DNA from 2 places in the Exiguobacterium sp. s128 genome. Region 1 is predicted to be linked to the other one. Evidence: a T-box and tRNA genes for the amino acid it is inferred to sense, from the RefSeq annotation. Region 1 holds a T-box; the other holds one or more tRNA genes.
The links. The T-box of region 1 lies ahead of alaS (alanine--tRNA ligase). A T-box ahead of a tRNA ligase gene usually reads a tRNA of that ligase, here a tRNA-Ala.
Positions count from the first base shown of each region.

Region 2: it has a tRNA-Ala gene. The T-box ahead of alaS (alanine--tRNA ligase) is inferred to sense a tRNA for this amino acid. The anticodon was not compared.

Region 1 is NZ_JACSMT010000001.1:64,290-76,035, reverse strand. It holds gene KNQ13_RS00405 (replication-associated recombination protein A) at 1-762, opposite strand, end outside; gene cymR (cysteine metabolism transcriptional regulator CymR) at 826-1,233, shown strand; gene KNQ13_RS00395 (cysteine desulfurase family protein) at 1,246-2,376, shown strand; gene mnmA (tRNA 2-thiouridine(34) synthase MnmA) at 2,389-3,513, shown strand; gene KNQ13_RS00385 (tetratricopeptide repeat protein) at 3,527-4,183, shown strand; gene KNQ13_RS00380 (VOC family protein) at 4,230-4,778, opposite strand; gene recD2 (SF1B family DNA helicase RecD2) at 4,871-7,117, shown strand; T-box leader at 7,160-7,378, shown strand; gene alaS (alanine--tRNA ligase) at 7,441-10,083, shown strand; gene KNQ13_RS00365 (IreB family regulatory phosphoprotein) at 10,118-10,387, shown strand; gene ruvX (Holliday junction resolvase RuvX) at 10,384-10,806, shown strand; gene KNQ13_RS00355 (DUF1292 domain-containing protein) at 10,819-11,106, shown strand; gene KNQ13_RS00350 (DUF1292 domain-containing protein) at 11,090-11,386, shown strand; gene mltG (endolytic transglycosylase MltG) at 11,467-11,746, shown strand, end outside.
Region 2 is NZ_JACSMT010000006.1:59,213-65,313, reverse strand. It holds gene KNQ13_RS04140 (flavin reductase family protein) at 1-434, shown strand, start outside; gene KNQ13_RS04135 (hypothetical protein) at 536-928, opposite strand; gene KNQ13_RS04130 (ABC-F family ATP-binding cassette domain-containing protein) at 928-2,829, opposite strand; gene KNQ13_RS04125 (redox-sensing transcriptional repressor Rex) at 2,986-3,645, shown strand; gene KNQ13_RS04120 (twin-arginine translocase TatA/TatE family subunit) at 3,645-3,851, shown strand; gene tatC (twin-arginine translocase subunit TatC) at 3,859-4,638, shown strand; tRNA gene KNQ13_RS04110 (tRNA-Ala) at 4,747-4,819, shown strand; gene KNQ13_RS04105 (S8 family serine peptidase) at 5,069-6,101, shown strand, end outside.

The DNA.
Region 1 (11,746 bases):
GTAATGACGATCACCATCCTTATCGTATTTTAATGCTTTTTGTTGGATCGATTCTTCGGCAACCGCGAGGTCAATCGTGATTTCCCCATCGATTTCCGGTGTCGTCAAGACGGCGAGTTCTAGTGCATTCAGTAAAGCCCGGTAATCCCCGTCCGATAATTTGACGTAATGGTCGACGGCGTCATCGGTGATCGTGATCGGATATTTTCCGAGCCCGCGTTCTTGATCTTGTAATGTACGTCGTAACACGATCCGTAAATCGTCGGTCGTCGGTGTTTCAAACCGGAAAACGGTTGCTCGAGACAACAAAGCCGCATTGACTTCAAAACTTGGATTTTCCGTCGTTGCACCAATCAGCGTGATTGTACCGGCTTCAAGGGCTGGCAATAATGCATCTTGTTGCATCTTATTAAACCGATGAATTTCATCTAAAAATAGGATCGTTTTTTGTTGGTCAAACTGGAGTCGCGATTCGGCCGCCTTCAGGACTTCGCGCAGTTGATCCAGTTTTGCCGTGACGGCATTTAATTGTTCAAACGCTGACTTCGTATAACTGGAGATGACTCGGGCAAGCGTCGTTTTGCCGGTCCCGGGTGGTCCGTAGAAAATGACGGTCCCAAGCCGGTCGGCAAGGATCGCCCGACGTAACAAGGTAGATTCTCCGATTAAGTGACGTTGTCCAACGATTTCGTCCAAGGATTGAGGACGCATCCGATTGGCGAGCGGACCAGCAGGAGAGTGGGATTCAAATAGATTAGCCATAGGTAGCGTTCCTTCTTTCGACTTTTAGCTACTACTATACTAGAAAGGATGTTTTTTCGCATGATGAAAATCTCGACAAAAGGCCGATACGGTCTGACAATCATGATTGCTCTCGCTAAAGGAGGCGAGTTAAAGCCATTATCCTTAAAGAAAATTGCTCAAAGTTATGAGTTGTCGGAACACTATTTAGAACAGTTGATTGCGCCGCTTCGTAACGGCGGTCTCGTCAAGAGCGTTCGTGGGGCATATGGTGGATACAAATTAGGGCGTCCGGCAGACGAGATTACGGCAGGCGACATCATTCGTTTGCTCGAAGGACCACTCGTCGTCGTCGAAGGTGACAACTGTGACGAAGTGACGAAACGGAAGTTATGGGATAAAATCCAACGTGCCGTCGATCAAGTACTGGATACGACGACGTTAAAAGATTTAGCCGAAGAAGACGATACAGGATACATGTTTTATATATGAGAGGTGACAACAATGATATATTTTGATCATGCGGCGACGACGCCGATGCGTCCGGAAGTATTGGAAAAAATGACGCCATACATGTTAGAGCAGTTTGGCAATCCGTCGAGCGTCCATGCGTTCGGAAGATCAGGACGTGCTGCGATCGATGCTGCCCGACGGACGATCGCAACAGAATTAAACGCTAACCCAACGGAAGTGATCTTTACAAGCGGGGGAACGGAAGCGGATAACTACGCCATCATCGGATCCGCGATGCAGTACCAGGTCAAGGGGCGTCATGTCATTACGACACGTTTCGAGCACCATGCGGTCCTTCACGCATTCGAAGAACTCGAAAAACGTGGGTTTGAAGTGACCTATCTCGATGTACCTGCGTCCGGCGTCGTATCGGAATCCGCATTACGTGCTGCTGTTCGGACCGATACGATTTTAGTATCGATCATGTTTGGCAACAACGAAGTCGGAACGATTCAGCCGATTGCGGCATGTGGTCGATTCTTACAGGAACAACAGATTTTGTTTCATACGGACGCCGTCCAGGTTTTTGCGAAGCGGGAGATTGATGTCGAAACGATGGGGATTGACCTGTTATCGGCTTCGAGTCACAAAATCAACGGACCAAAAGGTGTCGGCTTACTGTATGTCCGCTCTGGTCTCAAGCTGGAAGCACAGTCTTTTGGTGGCGAGCAGGAACGCAAGCGCCGTGCCGGGACCGAAAACGTCGCCGGAATCGTTGGTTTTGCGGAAGCTGTCCGGTTGACGGCCGAGGAACGGGAGCAACAAACGAACCATTATCGTCAGCTACGGACGATGTTACTCGCGCGGCTCGAAGCGTCAACGATCGACTTTGAAATCAATGGAGCGGAAGGATTGGCGCAAGTCATCAACCTGTATTTCCCCCATGTCGAGATTGAACCGTTTTTGATCATGCTCGATATGCGGGGAATTGCCGTCTCGAGCGGAAGTGCCTGTACGGCAGGATCGATTGAACCGTCCCATGTCCTTTCAGCGATGTACGGTGAAAATCCGCGGACGAAACAGTCTGTTCGGATCAGCTTCGGATTAGGGAATGATTTAGCACAAGTCGAACTACTCGCACAAGGACTGATAGATATCGTAAAATCGTTTCAGAACAACTAAGAGGTGAAGAAAATGAACACACGCGCAAAAGCACCGAGCGAAACAACGGTCGTCGTCGGAATGTCCGGCGGTGTCGATTCTTCGGTCACGGCTTATTTATTAAAACAACAAGGGTACAACGTCATCGGAATCTTCATGAAGAACTGGGACGATACAGATGAAAACGGATTTTGTACGGCGACAGAAGATTATGAAGATGTCATCGCTGTTGCGAACCAAATCGGGATTCCGTATTATGCGGTCAATTTCGAAAAAGAGTACTGGGATAAAGTCTTTACGTATTTCCTAGACGAATACAAACTCGGACGGACGCCAAACCCGGACGTCATGTGTAACAAAGAAATCAAGTTCAAGGCGTTCCTTGATCACGCGATGCGTCTTGGCGCTGATTTCGTTGCGACGGGACACTATGCCCGTGCCGTCTACGAAGATGGGGAACATAAAATGCTTCGTGGCGTCGATACGAACAAGGATCAAACGTATTTCTTGAACCAACTGTCACAAGATCAAATTGCAAAAGCGATGTTCCCGATCGGACATATGGAAAAATCAGAAGTCCGGAAAATTGCGGAAGAAGCGAACCTCGCGACAGCGAAGAAAAAAGATTCGACCGGTATCTGCTTCATCGGGGAACGAAACTTCAAACAATTCCTCAGTCAGTATTTACCGGCCCAACCGGGTGAAATGCGGACGCTGGACGGGAAATCGATGGGACGTCACGATGGTCTGATGTATTATACGATGGGACAACGGCATGGTCTTGGCATCGGTGGAGATGGTGAACCGTGGTTCGTCGTCGGAAAAAACCTGGCGGACAACATCTTATTCGTCGAACAAGGTTTCCACAATGAATTGTTGTATTCAGAAGGTTTGTATGCATCTGACATCAGTTGGACGGCATCGATGCCGGCTGGAACAGAATTCCGATGTACGGCGAAATTCCGTTATCGTCAGACGGATACGGCAGTCACGGTACGTGTGCTTGAAAACGGTCGTCTTGACGTCGCATTTGACGAGCGTCAACGTGCGATCACACCTGGACAAGCGGTCGTCTTTTATGATGGTGACATCTGTCTGGGTGGTGCGACGATCGATGAAGCATACAAAGCAGGGGAACGCTTAGCATATCTTGCCTAAAGGAGAGAACTATATGAACTATAATGAAGTAGGTTTTAGACATCTGGAGTCCGGTAACTATGAATTGGCTGCCCAGGCCTTTAACGATGCAATCGAAGCACAACCAAACGATCCGACGGCCTATGTCAATCTGGGCACATTACTCCAATCGATGGATGATGCAGACCGCGCTCTTCGGTTTTATGAAAAGGCATTGACGATCGATTCGACGTTTGCCAGTGCCCATTATGCAAAAGGGGCCTTGTTTTTCGCGGCAGATCAACTCGTCGAAGCGGAAGAATCGTTACGACTTGCGTTATTGCATGGACTAGACGATGCCGATTTACACTTCATGCTCGGACTGACGTACCAAAAGTTAGGTGATCCGATTCGAGGAATTCCCCGTCTGAAACAGGCAACGGAATTGAACGGCGTTGATGTCGAAATCGCCTTCCAGTACGGATTGGCGCTCGCCCAAAACGAACAGATCGAAGAAGCAGCAGAAATCTTCGAGCAGGTGCTATTGCTGGAAGAGACGCATACGGATGCACGTTACAATTATGCGATTGCACTCGCCTTCTTAGGAGAGCAAGAAGCGTGTTATACCGAACTTGAAACCGTCCTTGCGTATCAACCGAATCATACGTTGGCACAAGATGCGAAAACGAAGATGGATGCGTTATTAAAATAAGAAAACTCGCCGTTCCCGATGATAATCGGAAAAACGGCGAGTTTTTTTAGTGCCCGACTTCTCGGATGACACGTAACGAAGGGCCAGAAAAATTTTCGTACGCTTCGTCCATGTTTTTGGTGTACAATTCGATGACGTTCTGTTCGGTATCTTTGAAATAAGCAGAATACTCTTTGTCGTTTGAGGTTTCTTGTTCGTCCCACTCGCGAATCTTGACGGCAATCGAAGCTGTACGTAAAAATTCGAGTGCCTCGTCAAATTTGTCTTTTTCGACATAAAAGGCGCAGTGGACATGCATGCCCCCTTCATCATATAGACTGTCCCATTCCGTGACGGGAAGTCGTTTGACTGTCCGCTCTTCCATCGTGAAGTCACGTTTGAGCCAAAGACCAAGGCGGGTGTTCCCACCGATGTAGAGCCAAGTCGCCCAGACACCGTCAGTTTTGGCTTGCTCCTGACTGGGTTCAGCATCCTCTGGCGCCCACTGTTCGACGATTGGAATCCCAAGTGTTTTATTCCAAAAGGCGACAGCACGTTCCATATCCTCAACTTCTAATACTAATTCACATAATCCGGCAATCGGCAAACGTCCCATTATCCGTTCCTCCTATCAAAAATTAATTCAAGGTACGTTTCCCTCATTTAAAATCGACTAAACGAATGCTATGATAATGGCAGAGAACTGGAGTGAAGAAAGTAGGTGGAGCGATGGAGCACCCCCATCATGTAGTAGGTCGAGTCAAACGTGTGCTGTTTTCCTCCGAAGAAGAGGCCCATTCGATCGTTTTGATCACAATCAAAGAAAAAAACTTTGAATTAAAAGAAACAGAACTGGTCGTCACGGGAACAGGCGTCGGGATTGAACTGGGTGGAACGTATCAAGCGTTTGGACGGTTGATCGACCATCCCCGATTCGGCAAACAATTAAAAGCAGAGCTGATTCGCCGGTCGGTCCCGATGACGAAACACGCGGCAGTCCGTTTTTTGACAAATGGTTCGTTTACCGGCATTGGTCCGAAAACAGCGAAAAATATCGTCGACGCCTTAGGTGAGGACGCGATTGATGTCATCCTAAAAGACGGCAAGGCACTGGACCGGGTGCCGGGTCTCAAACAAAAACAGGCCGATGTGATTTTTAGCCGACTGGCCACGTTGTATGGGGTCGATCAATTGATGCTCTTTTTAGCCCCGTTTGACGTCACCCCAAAACTAGCGGCGAAGATTTATGCCGCTTACGAAGGAGACGCGATGGCACGAATTCGTGAAAATCCGTATTCCTTGATGTATGAAGTCAGTGGAATCGGGTTTAAGACAGCGGATCAGATTGCCTCGCATCTTGGTCTCGTCGGTTTACATCCGGAACGGGTCGCAGCTTCCATCATGCATATTCTAGAGCAAGAGGCAGCGGAAGGTCATGCCTTCGCGACGGTCGAATCCTTGTTGCAGCGGGCACCCCGTCTACTAGGGGAAGACCCGGGCGAACGGCTCGAACAAGCCATCGAATTATTATTGACGGAAGATAAGGTCAAACTCGAAGAGGGTTGTTTGTACTTACCGACGATTTTTTACGCCGAAGTCCGGGCCGCAAAGGAGTTGGCCCGCGTCATGGCGAATGGCTCGGAACAAGAAGTCGATGTCGCAACAATCTTGTCGGCGATTGGTCAACTGGAGGAACGTTTCGGAATGGAATATGCCGTCCAACAGCGCGAGGCGATCGAACTCGCGGTTAAAGCCCCGTTGATGGTGTTGACAGGTGGTCCGGGTACCGGAAAGACGACAGTCATCAAAGGAATCCTGCACGCGTTACAGGAGATTCATGACTGGCCACTTGAAAAAAGCCAGGTCAAATCAGGTGAGGTCTATCCGTATGTCCTCGTCGCGCCGACCGGACGAGCGGCGAAACGTCTGTCCGAGGCGACGGACGTTCCGGCGATGACGATCCACCGTCTCTTGAAATATGATGGAACGAACTTTCAATTAAACGAAGATCAACCGATCACAGGAAAGGTGTTGATCATCGATGAATCATCGATGATCGATATTTATCTGTTATCAAGTTTATTACGGGCTGTGCCAAACGGGATGAAGATTCTATTTGTCGGGGACCGCGATCAGTTACCATCGGTCGGACCTGGACAAGTCTTGGCGGATTTGATGGATACGGACGGGATTCCGGTCGTCCGGTTAAATGTCGTCCATCGGCAAGCCGAGGATTCGTCGATCCTTCGTCTGGCCCATGATTTAAAAAATCGGGTGACGTCAGCCGACCTGCTTGCCCCCTTATCGGATCGTCGTTTTTATTCGCTGGCGCCACAAGAGTCGTTACGCGGCATCGCGGCATTCGCAGAAAAAGCGCTTGCGAAAGGCTACTCGAAGTTCGATGTCCAAATTTTAGCGCCGACCTACCGGGGACAAGTCGGGATTGACGAACTGAACATCGTCCTCCAACAAGTCTATAATCCGGAAGCGCCAAAGAAACGGGAAGTCAAACAGGGGACACGGATTTACCGGAGCGGTGATAAGATTCTCCAGCTCGTCAATAATGCGGAAGAAAACGTCTATAACGGAGATATCGGCGAAATCGTCAATATCTTTTTTGCGAAAGAAAACGTCGATAAGGTCGATAAGATCATCGCTCGTTTTGATCAGACGGAAGTCGAATACAACCGGAGTGACTGGGATCAGTTCACACATGCCTATGCGATTACGATCCATAAAGCGCAAGGGTCGGAATTTCCAATCGTCTTGATGCCTGTTTTCTTCACAGGTGCCTTCAAACATTCTCGGAATCTGATTTATACGGCTGTGACCCGTGCGAAAGCGAGTTTATTGTTGTTTGGTGATCCACGCGCCTTTTACAAAGCGTCGCAGGAGGAAGAACCACGTCGACGGACCCGGCTGATTGAACGGCTGGGCGGGATGACAAAGACTTGACTGGATGCGTCAGATAGGTAATAATCACGGTAGATGAATGGACGCAAAACGTTGATGGAAGTTAAGTAAGACGAATTGTTCATGTACCAGAGAGAGATGGGATTGCTGCAACCATCTCCATGACGATTCGTCCGAAGCTCCTTCCGGAGTCGAGTGCAAACACTTGCGGGTAATCTCCGTTATTGGATTTTTCGAGGTGAAGAGAGGAACTGTCTTTACGAACGAGGGTGGTACCACGAGAGCGATGCTTTCGTCCCTTTTCAGGGATGAATGTATCGTTTTTTTGCGTTCAGGACAAACTAATCAATTCGGGGGTATTTTCGATGAAACCATTAAAACCATTGACAGGTGCACAAATCCGTCAGATGTATCTCGATTTTTTCCAATCAAAAGGACATGCAATCGAGCCAAGCGCGTCGCTCGTCCCGATTGAAGATCCAACATTACTTTGGATCAACTCAGGTGTCGCGACCTTAAAAAAATATTTTGATGGACGTGTCATTCCAGAGAATCCACGAATCGTCAATGCTCAAAAATCGATTCGGACGAATGATATCGAAAACGTCGGAAAAACAGCCCGTCACCATACGTTTTTCGAGATGCTCGGAAACTTTTCTGTCGGCGATTATTTCCGGGAAGATGCCATCAAATGGGGCTGGGAACTGTTGACGAGTGACGACTGGTACGGACTCGATCCGGAACGTCTTTCCGTGACGATTCATCCGGAAGACGATGCTGCTCGTCAGATTTGGCTCGAACTGGGTGTACCAGCTGAACGCATCATTCCGCTAGAAGATAACTTCTGGGAAATCGGAGAAGGTCCATCCGGTCCGAATACGGAGATTTTCTTTGACCGTGGACCGGCATTTGGCGACGATCCAAACGATTCCGAATTGTATCCGGGTGGCGAAAACGAACGGTACCTTGAAATTTGGAACATCGTCTTCAGTCAGTACAACCATGACGGACATGGCAACTATACAGAATTACCACGGAAAAACATCGATACAGGGATGGGACTCGAACGGATGGCAAGCGTCATGCAGGATGTGCCAACAAACTTCGATACGGACTTGTTCATGCCGATCATCCACAAAACAGAAGCACTCAGTGGGAAAACGTATCGGGAAGATGCGAAACTCGATGTTGCGTTTAAAGTCATCGCCGACCACATCCGGACAGTAGCCTTCGCGATTGGAGATGGGGCATTGCCTTCAAATGAAGGACGTGGTTATGTCTTACGCCGTTTGCTGCGTCGTGCCGTCCGTTATGCGAAGATGCTTGGCATCGAACGTCCGTTCATGCATGAACTCGTTGATACGGTCGGGAGTGTCATGGTGGACTTCTATCCACAAGTACCGGAGAAAGCAGACTTCATCAAACGTGTCATCAAAAACGAAGAAGAGCGGTTCCATGAGACGTTACATGATGGTCTGGCCATCTTGAATACAGTGGCACAAACGGCTAAAAGTAATGGCGAACATACAATCAGTGGCGAAGATGCATTCCGTCTGTATGATACGTATGGTTTCCCGCTCGAGCTGACGGTCGAATACGCAGAAGATCACCAGATGTCGGTAGATGAAGAAGGTTTCAAACGGGCGATGGATGAACAACGGAAGCGTGCCCGTGCTGCCCGTGAAGATGGTGGTTCGATGCAGCAACAATCGGAAGTCCTCGCGACGTTAACCGTTCCGAGCCAATTCATTGGTTATACGGACCTTGAGACGGATGCGAAAATCATTGCGTTGCTGCATGATGGAGAGCGAGTGACAGAAGTCGCTGCAGGAGAAGAAGCACAACTCTTATTAGATATCACACCGTTTTATGCGGAGAGTGGTGGAGAAGTCGCGGATACAGGAACCATCGTCGGTGCAGACTTTGTACTGGATGTCAAAGATGTTCAAAAAGCACCAAATGGACAAAACTTGCATACGGTCGTCGTCCGGACGGGGATTGCGTTGGCTGATGCGACGGTCCGGGCAACGGTCGAAGCCTCATCACGTCAAGCAATCACAAAAAACCACACAGCGACACACTTGTTGCATAAAGCCTTGAAGGATACGCTTGGTACACATGTTAATCAAGCGGGTTCGCTTGTATCAGCGGAACGTCTTCGTTTTGATTTCTCGCATTTTGGTGCAGTGACGGCAGAAGAATTAACGACGATCGAACAAGATGTCAACCAAGCCATCTGGGCATCACTCGCTGTTGAAATCGAAGAGATGAATATTGCTGATGCCAAAGCAAAAGGTGCAATGGCGTTGTTTGGCGAAAAATATGGTGAAACAGTCCGTGTCGTTTCGGCGGGAACGTATTCGATCGAATTATGTGGTGGAATTCATGTCAAGAATACAGCAGAAATTGGTCTGTTCAAGATTGTTTCTGAGTCCGGTATCGGTGCTGGGACACGACGGATCGAAGCGGTCACAGGTGCAGGTGCGTATCACGTCATGAACGGTCACTTGCAGACACTCGAGCAGGCGGCACGTGTGTTGAAAACGAAAACAGCGGAAGTGCCAGGACGGATCGAAGCGCTCCAACTCCAACTTCGTGAAACGGAACGCACAAACGAATCATTACAAGCGAAGTTGTCGAACATCGAAGCGGCGTCACTCAAAGACGATGTTGAACAAATCAATGGCGTCCAAGTCCTTGCTAAACAAGTCGACGTCCAAGACATGGACGCTCTCCGTGGCATGATGGACGAACTAAAAGGTAGCCTTGGTTCAGCAATCATCGTTCTTGGAAGTGCCCAAGGCGATAAGGTCAATCTCGTTGCGAGTGTCTCAAAAGACTTGATCGATCAGGGATATCACGCAGGTAAACTGATCAAGGAAGTCGCAACACGTTGCGGCGGTGGCGGTGGCGGCCGTCCGGATATGGCACAGGCGGGCGGAAAAGATCCTGCAAAATTGAACGAAGCGCTTGCGTTTACTTCACATTACGTGCAATCACTGGCATAATAGAGAAGTAGTGTAAATGAAAGAGGTGATTAACGTGAGTCAGATGGATCAAACGATGAAATTTAATTTCCCAGAAGACGATAGTAAAGCAGCGACACGTGAAGTGTTGTTGACGGTCTATCATGCTTTAGAAGAAAAAGGCTATCATCCGATCAACCAGATCGTCGGATATCTTCTTTCCGGGGATCCTGCTTACATTCCTCGTCATAACGATGCACGTAATATGATCCGAAAGATTGAACGTGATGAACTACTAGAAGAACTCGTGAAATCTTATTTATCGGAGAGTGGAGACAAAAAATGAAGCGTGCGATCGGGCTTGATGTCGGTTCAAAGACGATTGGTGTTGCGGTAAGTGATTTGATGGGCTGGACGGCACAAGGTATCGAGACCATCAAATGGACGGAGCCGGACTATCCTGTCGCCTTTAAACGGCTCGAGGCAATTATTAAGGAGTACGGTGTCGAAATCATCGTCATCGGACATCCTAAAAACATGAATGGGTCGATTGGACCGCGAGCAGAGGCCAGTGAAGCGTTTGCGCGTGAAATCGAGGCGCATACTGGTCTTGCGAGCGTCCTCGTCGACGAAAGACTGACGACGATGCAGGCAGAACGTATGCTGATTGATGCAGATGTCAGTCGGAAAAAACGGAAACTCGTCATCGATAAGATGGCGGCAGTCATGATCCTGCAATCTTATTTGGATCGGGCAAATCGATAAGGAGGAAATGAGATGTCGGAAGAAAAACGGCAGTATCTCTTTCCTGATGAAGACGGTGGCGAACATCTTTTCGAAGAGTGGTACCGTTATGTCAGTGAACGAACCGGTAAAACGTATCTATTTCTTGAAATGATCGGTCACCCGGAAGAAGGTGCAGATGATTTAATCATCTGTGAAATCGACGAGTTTGGTGAAGGCGAAGACGACTTTGAGCTGAGCCTGATTGATGAAAACGATGAGCAGACTTGGGATGAACTCGAGACTGCATTAAAGGAGCGGATGAATGATGCAACAGAATGAACCAACACGGTACGTAATTCCTGATGGCGAAGGTAATGATTTTGAGTTTGCGGAACGTTTACGTTATGAAAGTCCACGTTCGAACAAAACATACATTTTCCTCGAACCAATCGGTGCGGATTATGATGAAGCAGAAGAAGTCGACATCTTTGTCTATGAACTAGACGAATATGGTGATGGAGATAACGATTTTAATCTTGTTCCGATCGCAGAAGACGATGCAGAAACATGGGATGAGATTGAAGAAGTATTCAATACATTAGAAGACGAGCTTGACTAAACCGACTCGTGCATAAGGTGATGTCGTGAGAGCAATGCTCTTTCGATGTCACCTTGTTTTAAGAGAAGAAGGAGGAACCAATGGAGAATGAATGGAAGAAAAATGCTGAAAAAGAACAGAAGCGCCGCCGGACATCGCGCCGGATTACGCTGATCATCCTTTCAGTGTTGTTCACGATTTTCTTAGTAGCAGGAGCAGCCATCTATATCTTTTTAAAGAGTTCACTTGAACCGGTCAACGAAGCAGCGACGAAGTCCGTCAAAGTCGAAATTCCGCTTGGCGCTGGAACAAGTACGATTTCAAGTCTTCTCAAAGAAAAGGATTTAATCGCTAACGAAACGATTTTCCGTTATTACGTCC
Region 2 (6,101 bases), on a different contig from region 1:
CGCAATTATTGATCGCAGTCCAAAAGACGGATCAAGGGGAAAAGGATACGGCCAAAAATATCTTATTAAATAACGAGTACGTCATCCATATCGTCAGTGAAGAGATTATCGAAGCGGTCAATGAGACGGCAGCCCCGCTTGCTTACGGTGAAAGTGAACTGGAGCGGACGAACCTGACGTTGATCGAGAGTGATCTGATTGATGTTCCGGCAGTTGCGGAAGCGAAAATCCGGTTTGAACTGAAACTGACGCAACACGTTGAACTGGACGCAGCCGATCTGTTGATTGGGGAAGTCGTGCGTTACCACGTCGCGGATGAACTGGTCGACTCGTTCCGGATTGATGCCAACGGTTTAGGCGCCATTGCCCGTCTTGCCGGCAATGATTATGCCAAGATTGGCGACATCTTTACGATTGCTCGTCCGACGAAATAAAAATAAGGCGGATAAAGCCACGCCGAATAGACGAGAGCAGCGGGTATCGTATCCGCTGCCCTCGTCTATTTCAATTCAATGGAGTTGCCCGGCTGGAAAGATCACTCGACGTTGTGACGCTTGCTGTACTGGAAGCCGTCGAGGAGATAAAACAGGACAGCGAGGGCCCAGATGCCGACACAACTGATCAAGAAGGCGACGAGTGGCGAAACGGCACCATAATACATGACGATCATCGGATCGTTGAGCTCGACGAAAAGTTGGGTTGTCAGTAACGTACAGCATAAGCCGGACAACAAACTGATGAACAATCCGCTCCATGTCTGAATGACGAGACCGATCATACAGGAAATCAAGATGAATAACGGATACACGGCATTAAATGCATCCGGTCGGATGAAGGCCGAGACATAATCGGCGTACATCGGGACGAAGTACAAGACACCGGACAATAACCCCTGGATCAGGTTGATCAGATAACTTTTCGAACGCATCAGTGGAACGACTCCCACTGTTCCATCAGCTCAAGTAAATCGACATCAATCTGGTCGCGTTCAGTTGAGAGGGACGTTGCTTTTGGAATGTCATTAAAGACTTCCGGTTCACACAACAGCTGTTCGATTTCGACCGACCGGTTCTCTAACCGTTCGATTTCCTGTTCGAGCTGTTCGAGTTGCTGTTTCTTTTTCCGTGCCTCTTTCTGGGCTTCCTTATCAATCGTCTTCGTCGAAGCGACCTTGATCGCTTTTGCTTCTTCTGCTTCGAGCCGGGCAATTTCTTCCTTCTCGGCTTTTTTCTCCGTATAGTACGAGTAATCGCCGAGATAATCAGTCACCCCGTCAACACTCATCTCGATGACGCGTGTCGCGACACGGTCGATGAAGTAACGGTCGTGGGAGACAAACAGTAAGGTTCCTTCATAATCGACGAGCGCATTTTCAAGGACCATCTTCGAATCGAGATCCAAGTGGTTCGTCGGCTCGTCCAGAACTAACAGATTCGTTTTGCGTAATTTCAGCTTCGCAAGGGCGAGTCGTCCCCGTTCACCACCGGACAATTCATGGACGAGCTTAAAGACATCGTCTCCGCTGAACAAGAATTGACCAAGCACGGACCGGACTTCCTGCTCGCGCATCAACGGCCACTCGTTCCAAATCTCATCGATGACCCGGTTGCGGTCGTTCAGTTCCGCCTGCTCCTGATCGTAGTAGCCGATTGAAACGCCGGTGCCGAAACGATAGTCACCGAACAGCGGTTTCAGACGACCGACAAGGACTTTCAGTAACGTCGACTTGCCGATTCCGTTTGGACCGACGAGTGCCAGAGACTCTGCACGTTGGAGACGGAAGGTGATATTTTTCGAGACGGCTTCTTCGTAGCCGACGGCGAGTTGATTGACTTGCAGGACGTCGTTGCCGCTTTGTTTTTCAATCGGGAATGACAGGACGGTACTGCGTTCATCACCATCCGGTCGGTCGATCCGGTCGACTTTTTCGAGACGTTTGCGGACACTTTGCGCCCGTTTCGTCGTCGTCGCCCGGGCGATGTTACGTTGGATGAAGTCTTGCATCTTCGCAAGTTCTTCTTGTTGCTGTTCGAACTGCTTCATTTCCTGTTCGTACAAGGCTGCTTTTTGCTCGAGATATTTTGTATAGTTGCCGGTAAACTTCCGGGACACGTTACGTGACAACTCATAGACGACGTTGACGACTTGGTCGAGGAAGTACCGGTCATGGGACACGATCAAGACAGCGCCACGGTAACCGGATAAGTAACTTTCGAGCCAAGACAGTGTATCGATGTCGAGGTGATTCGTGGGCTCATCAAGAATCAACAGTTCCGGTGCCTGCAGCAACATCTTCGCCAAAGCGAGCCGGGTCCGCTGTCCACCGGAAAGCGTCTGAATCCGGCGGGAATAATCGTCCGGATAAAAGCGCATCCCGTGTAAGACGGAGCGGATGTTGGCTTCGAACTGATAGCCGCCGGCTTCCGAGAAGTCATGTTGTGCTTGATCGTACGTCTTGAGCAGACGGTCATAGGCGACGGGATCATTTAATATGTGCTCCATCCCCATCTCGATTTCCATCCGGCGTAATGCACGTTCTTGATCCTGAAGGTGTTCGAAGACGGTCAGCATCTCGTTCCAGATCGATTCGTTGGATTCGAGTCCACTGTCCTGAGCGAGGTAACCGATCCGGACTTCCTTACTCTTCATGATTTCCCCGGAATCATGTGACAGTTCTCCGGCGATGATTTTTAAAAGTGTCGATTTTCCGGCACCATTTCGACCGACGAGTGCAATCCGGTCCCGTTCCTGTACTTCGAGTTTAATATTTTCTAAAATCGGCTCCACGCCGAATGATTTTGAGAGTTGGTTTACTTGTAAGAGAATCATATCCATCCATCCTTCCACCCTTTAGTCTATCACGAAAAATCCTGCCGAATATAATATTTGTTACTCTATGTGAAGTGGTTTACAATCAAGAAGAGTAGAATTCTTTGCATTGATTTGGGTGCCACGTCAGAACGTGGCCGAAGGGGGAACTGCAGTATGAATGGGCCAGACACAAAAATACCACAAGCAACGGCAAAACGGCTGCCGTTATATTATCGTTTTATCCAGAGTCTTTATAACTCCGGCAAGCTGCGCGTCTCGTCAGCAGAGCTCAGTGAAGCAGTCAAAGTCGACTCGGCGACGATCCGTCGTGACTTTTCCTACTTTGGGGCGTTAGGGAAAAAAGGATACGGTTACAATGTCCAACATTTACTGACATTTTTCCGAAAAACATTAAACCAAGACGAAGTCACGAATGTCGCCCTCGTTGGGGTCGGACATCTCGGAACAGCGTTTGCAAATTATAACTTTTTAAAGAATAATAGTACTCGTATCGTCATCGCGTTTGACGCCGATGAGGAGAAGGTCGGAACGACGACACAAGACGTTCCGATTTATCACGTGTCTGATATGAAAGAACAAATCGAAGCGAACAAGGTTGATGTTGCCATCTTGACGGTACCGTCGCAGTTCGCGCAGTCAGTAGCGGACGAGTTAGTTGAGTATGGTGTGACCGGCATTCTGAACTTTACACCGGCCCGGTTGAACGTACCGGCTCACGTTCGGGTCCATCACATCGATTTGTCGATCGAGTTGCAGTCGCTTGTTTATTTCATGAAGCATTATTCGCAATCAGCTGAAGGAGTGAAATCATAATGGAAAACCTTATTCCGTTAACAGTCGGATTTATGGGACCAGGGAGTATCGCCTTGATCGGTGTCGTCGCCTTGATCATCTTCGGACCGAAGAAATTACCGGAGCTCGGCCGCGCCGCCGGTCAGACATTAAAAGAGTTCAAGAGCGCAACACATGGCATCATGGACGATGATAAAGACAAAAAGGACGAAACGAAAGAGAAGTGAGTGAATCATGGCGATCGATCAAGAACAGAGTATGACGACGCATTTAGATGAACTGCGCAAGCGGATCGTCTGGTCGCTCATCATCGTGGTGGTCATGTTCGTCGCAGCCTTTCCGCTTGTCCGTCCGCTTGTCCGATTTTTGCAGGCTGACTTAAAAGAACTTGGAATCGGGCTGAATGCCTTTAACGTGGCGGATCCACTGATGTTGTATCTGAATCTTGCGTTCATCATCGCAATCGTCTTGGCGTCACCGTTTTGGATGTATCAGCTTTGGGCATTCATCCGTCCCGGCTTGCATGACCAAGAACAAAAAGCGACGTTGACCTATATTCCGGTAACGTTCTTCTTATTTTTAGCCGGCATCTCGTTTTCTTACTTTTGGCTGTTACCGTTTTTACTTGAAGTATCGACGGAGCTCGGACAAGAGCTTGGCATCGAACAAGTCATCGGCGTCGAGAACTATTTCAGTTTCCTGATTCGATTGACGATTCCGTTTGGTGTCTTGTTTCAACTCCCCGTCGTGACGATGTTTTTGACACGTCTCGGACTGGTGACACCGTTCTTCATGCGGAAGAATCGGAAGTATGCCTACTTTGCATTATTTGTCGTCGCGGCGTTGATTTCACCACCGGACGTCACCTCGCATTTAATGATCTCTGTCCCGTTGTTCGTCTTATATGAAATCAGCATCCTGATTTCAGCGCGGACGTATAAAAAAGTCCTGATCTTGGAGCAACAGGCAGAACTGGAGCGACAGGCGGATTTGATGCGTGACTTAAATAAATAAGTAGTGAAACTCTCTTTGTCCAGGCGACAAGGAGAGTTTTTTTGTAAGCGGTCTAATTTTATATTGAAAAAATGTACAGGACTGGTTATACTCTTAATAGAAACACACGGGGGCTTAGCTCAGCTGGGAGAGCGTTTGGCTGGCAGCCAAAAGGTCGTCGGTTCGAGCCCGATAGTCTCCATTCCGTTTTATCGATCAAACCCTTGGGAAACCAAGGGTTTTTTTGTGTTTCCTTATCATGATTCCTTTTATGAAAAAAGGTAAATATAGGAGTTATTTGATTTTCAGGTGACATAAACAAACAAATACTTTTAAAAAGCACCAAATTTAAATTGTATATTAAGAGAAAATTAATTAAACTGAAAATACAGAATTTTAGTTTGGAATGATTTTCGGTCACATTACATCTTTCGGAAAAGGGGAAAAAAGAATGAAGAAGAAGATTGCACTGGTGGCAGCAGCCCTCATGACATCTTCCAGCCTAGTTCATGCTGAGGGACATGTGTCATCACAAAAAGTGGATGTACAAAAACCACAAGCGCTCTCACTCAAGAAAACGGGTCAGGAAAAGTCATACAGCCAAAATGAAAAAGTCCGGATCGTCGTCGAACTCGATCAAAAAGCAGCAATCGAGCACGCACAAGCCCAGAATAAACGCTACAGCGCGTTAAGCAATACGGAAAAAATCATTCTCAAGAATCAAATCGTCAACAAACAGAAGGAAGTCAAAGCAGCGATTGCTCAAAAAGACATCGCGGTTGCCTATAAGGAAAGCTTCACGACCGTCTTGAACGGGTTCAGCGGGGAAGTCAAATATGGTGAAATCAAGGAACTGAAGAAATTAAGCGGCATCAAAAATGTACATATCGCACACGAATATGCGCGTCCGGAAGTCGAAAAGGGCGCGACGCCAAACATGTTACATAGCAAAGACATGGTCAATGCGAAGCAGACGTGGCAGGACTACGGGTATAAAGGGGAAGGGACGATCGTCGCCGTCATCGATACGGGAATCGATCCGACGCACAAGGACATGGTCCTCAGTCCGGAGACAAAAGTCGATTTGACATCATCAAAAGTCGAAGGCTTTAAATCGTCAAAAGGCCTAAAAGGAAACTACTTCACGGAAAAAGTACCGTATGGCTATAACTATGCGGATCACGACAGCGAAATCCGTGATCTCGGGCCGGGCGCTTCGATGCACGGGATGCACGTTGCCGGTACAGTGGGTGCCAATGGCGATGAAGCGAACGGTGGCATCAAAGGGGTTGCACCTGAGACACAACTTCTTGCGATGAAAGTATTCGGAAACGACCCGGGGATGCCGTCGACATTCAGTGACATCTACATCAAAGCGATTGATGATGCGATTGCGCTTGGAGCAGACGTCATCAACATGAGTCTCGGTTCAACGGCATCATTCGTCCAAAAAGATGATCCGGAACAAAAAGCAATCGTTAATG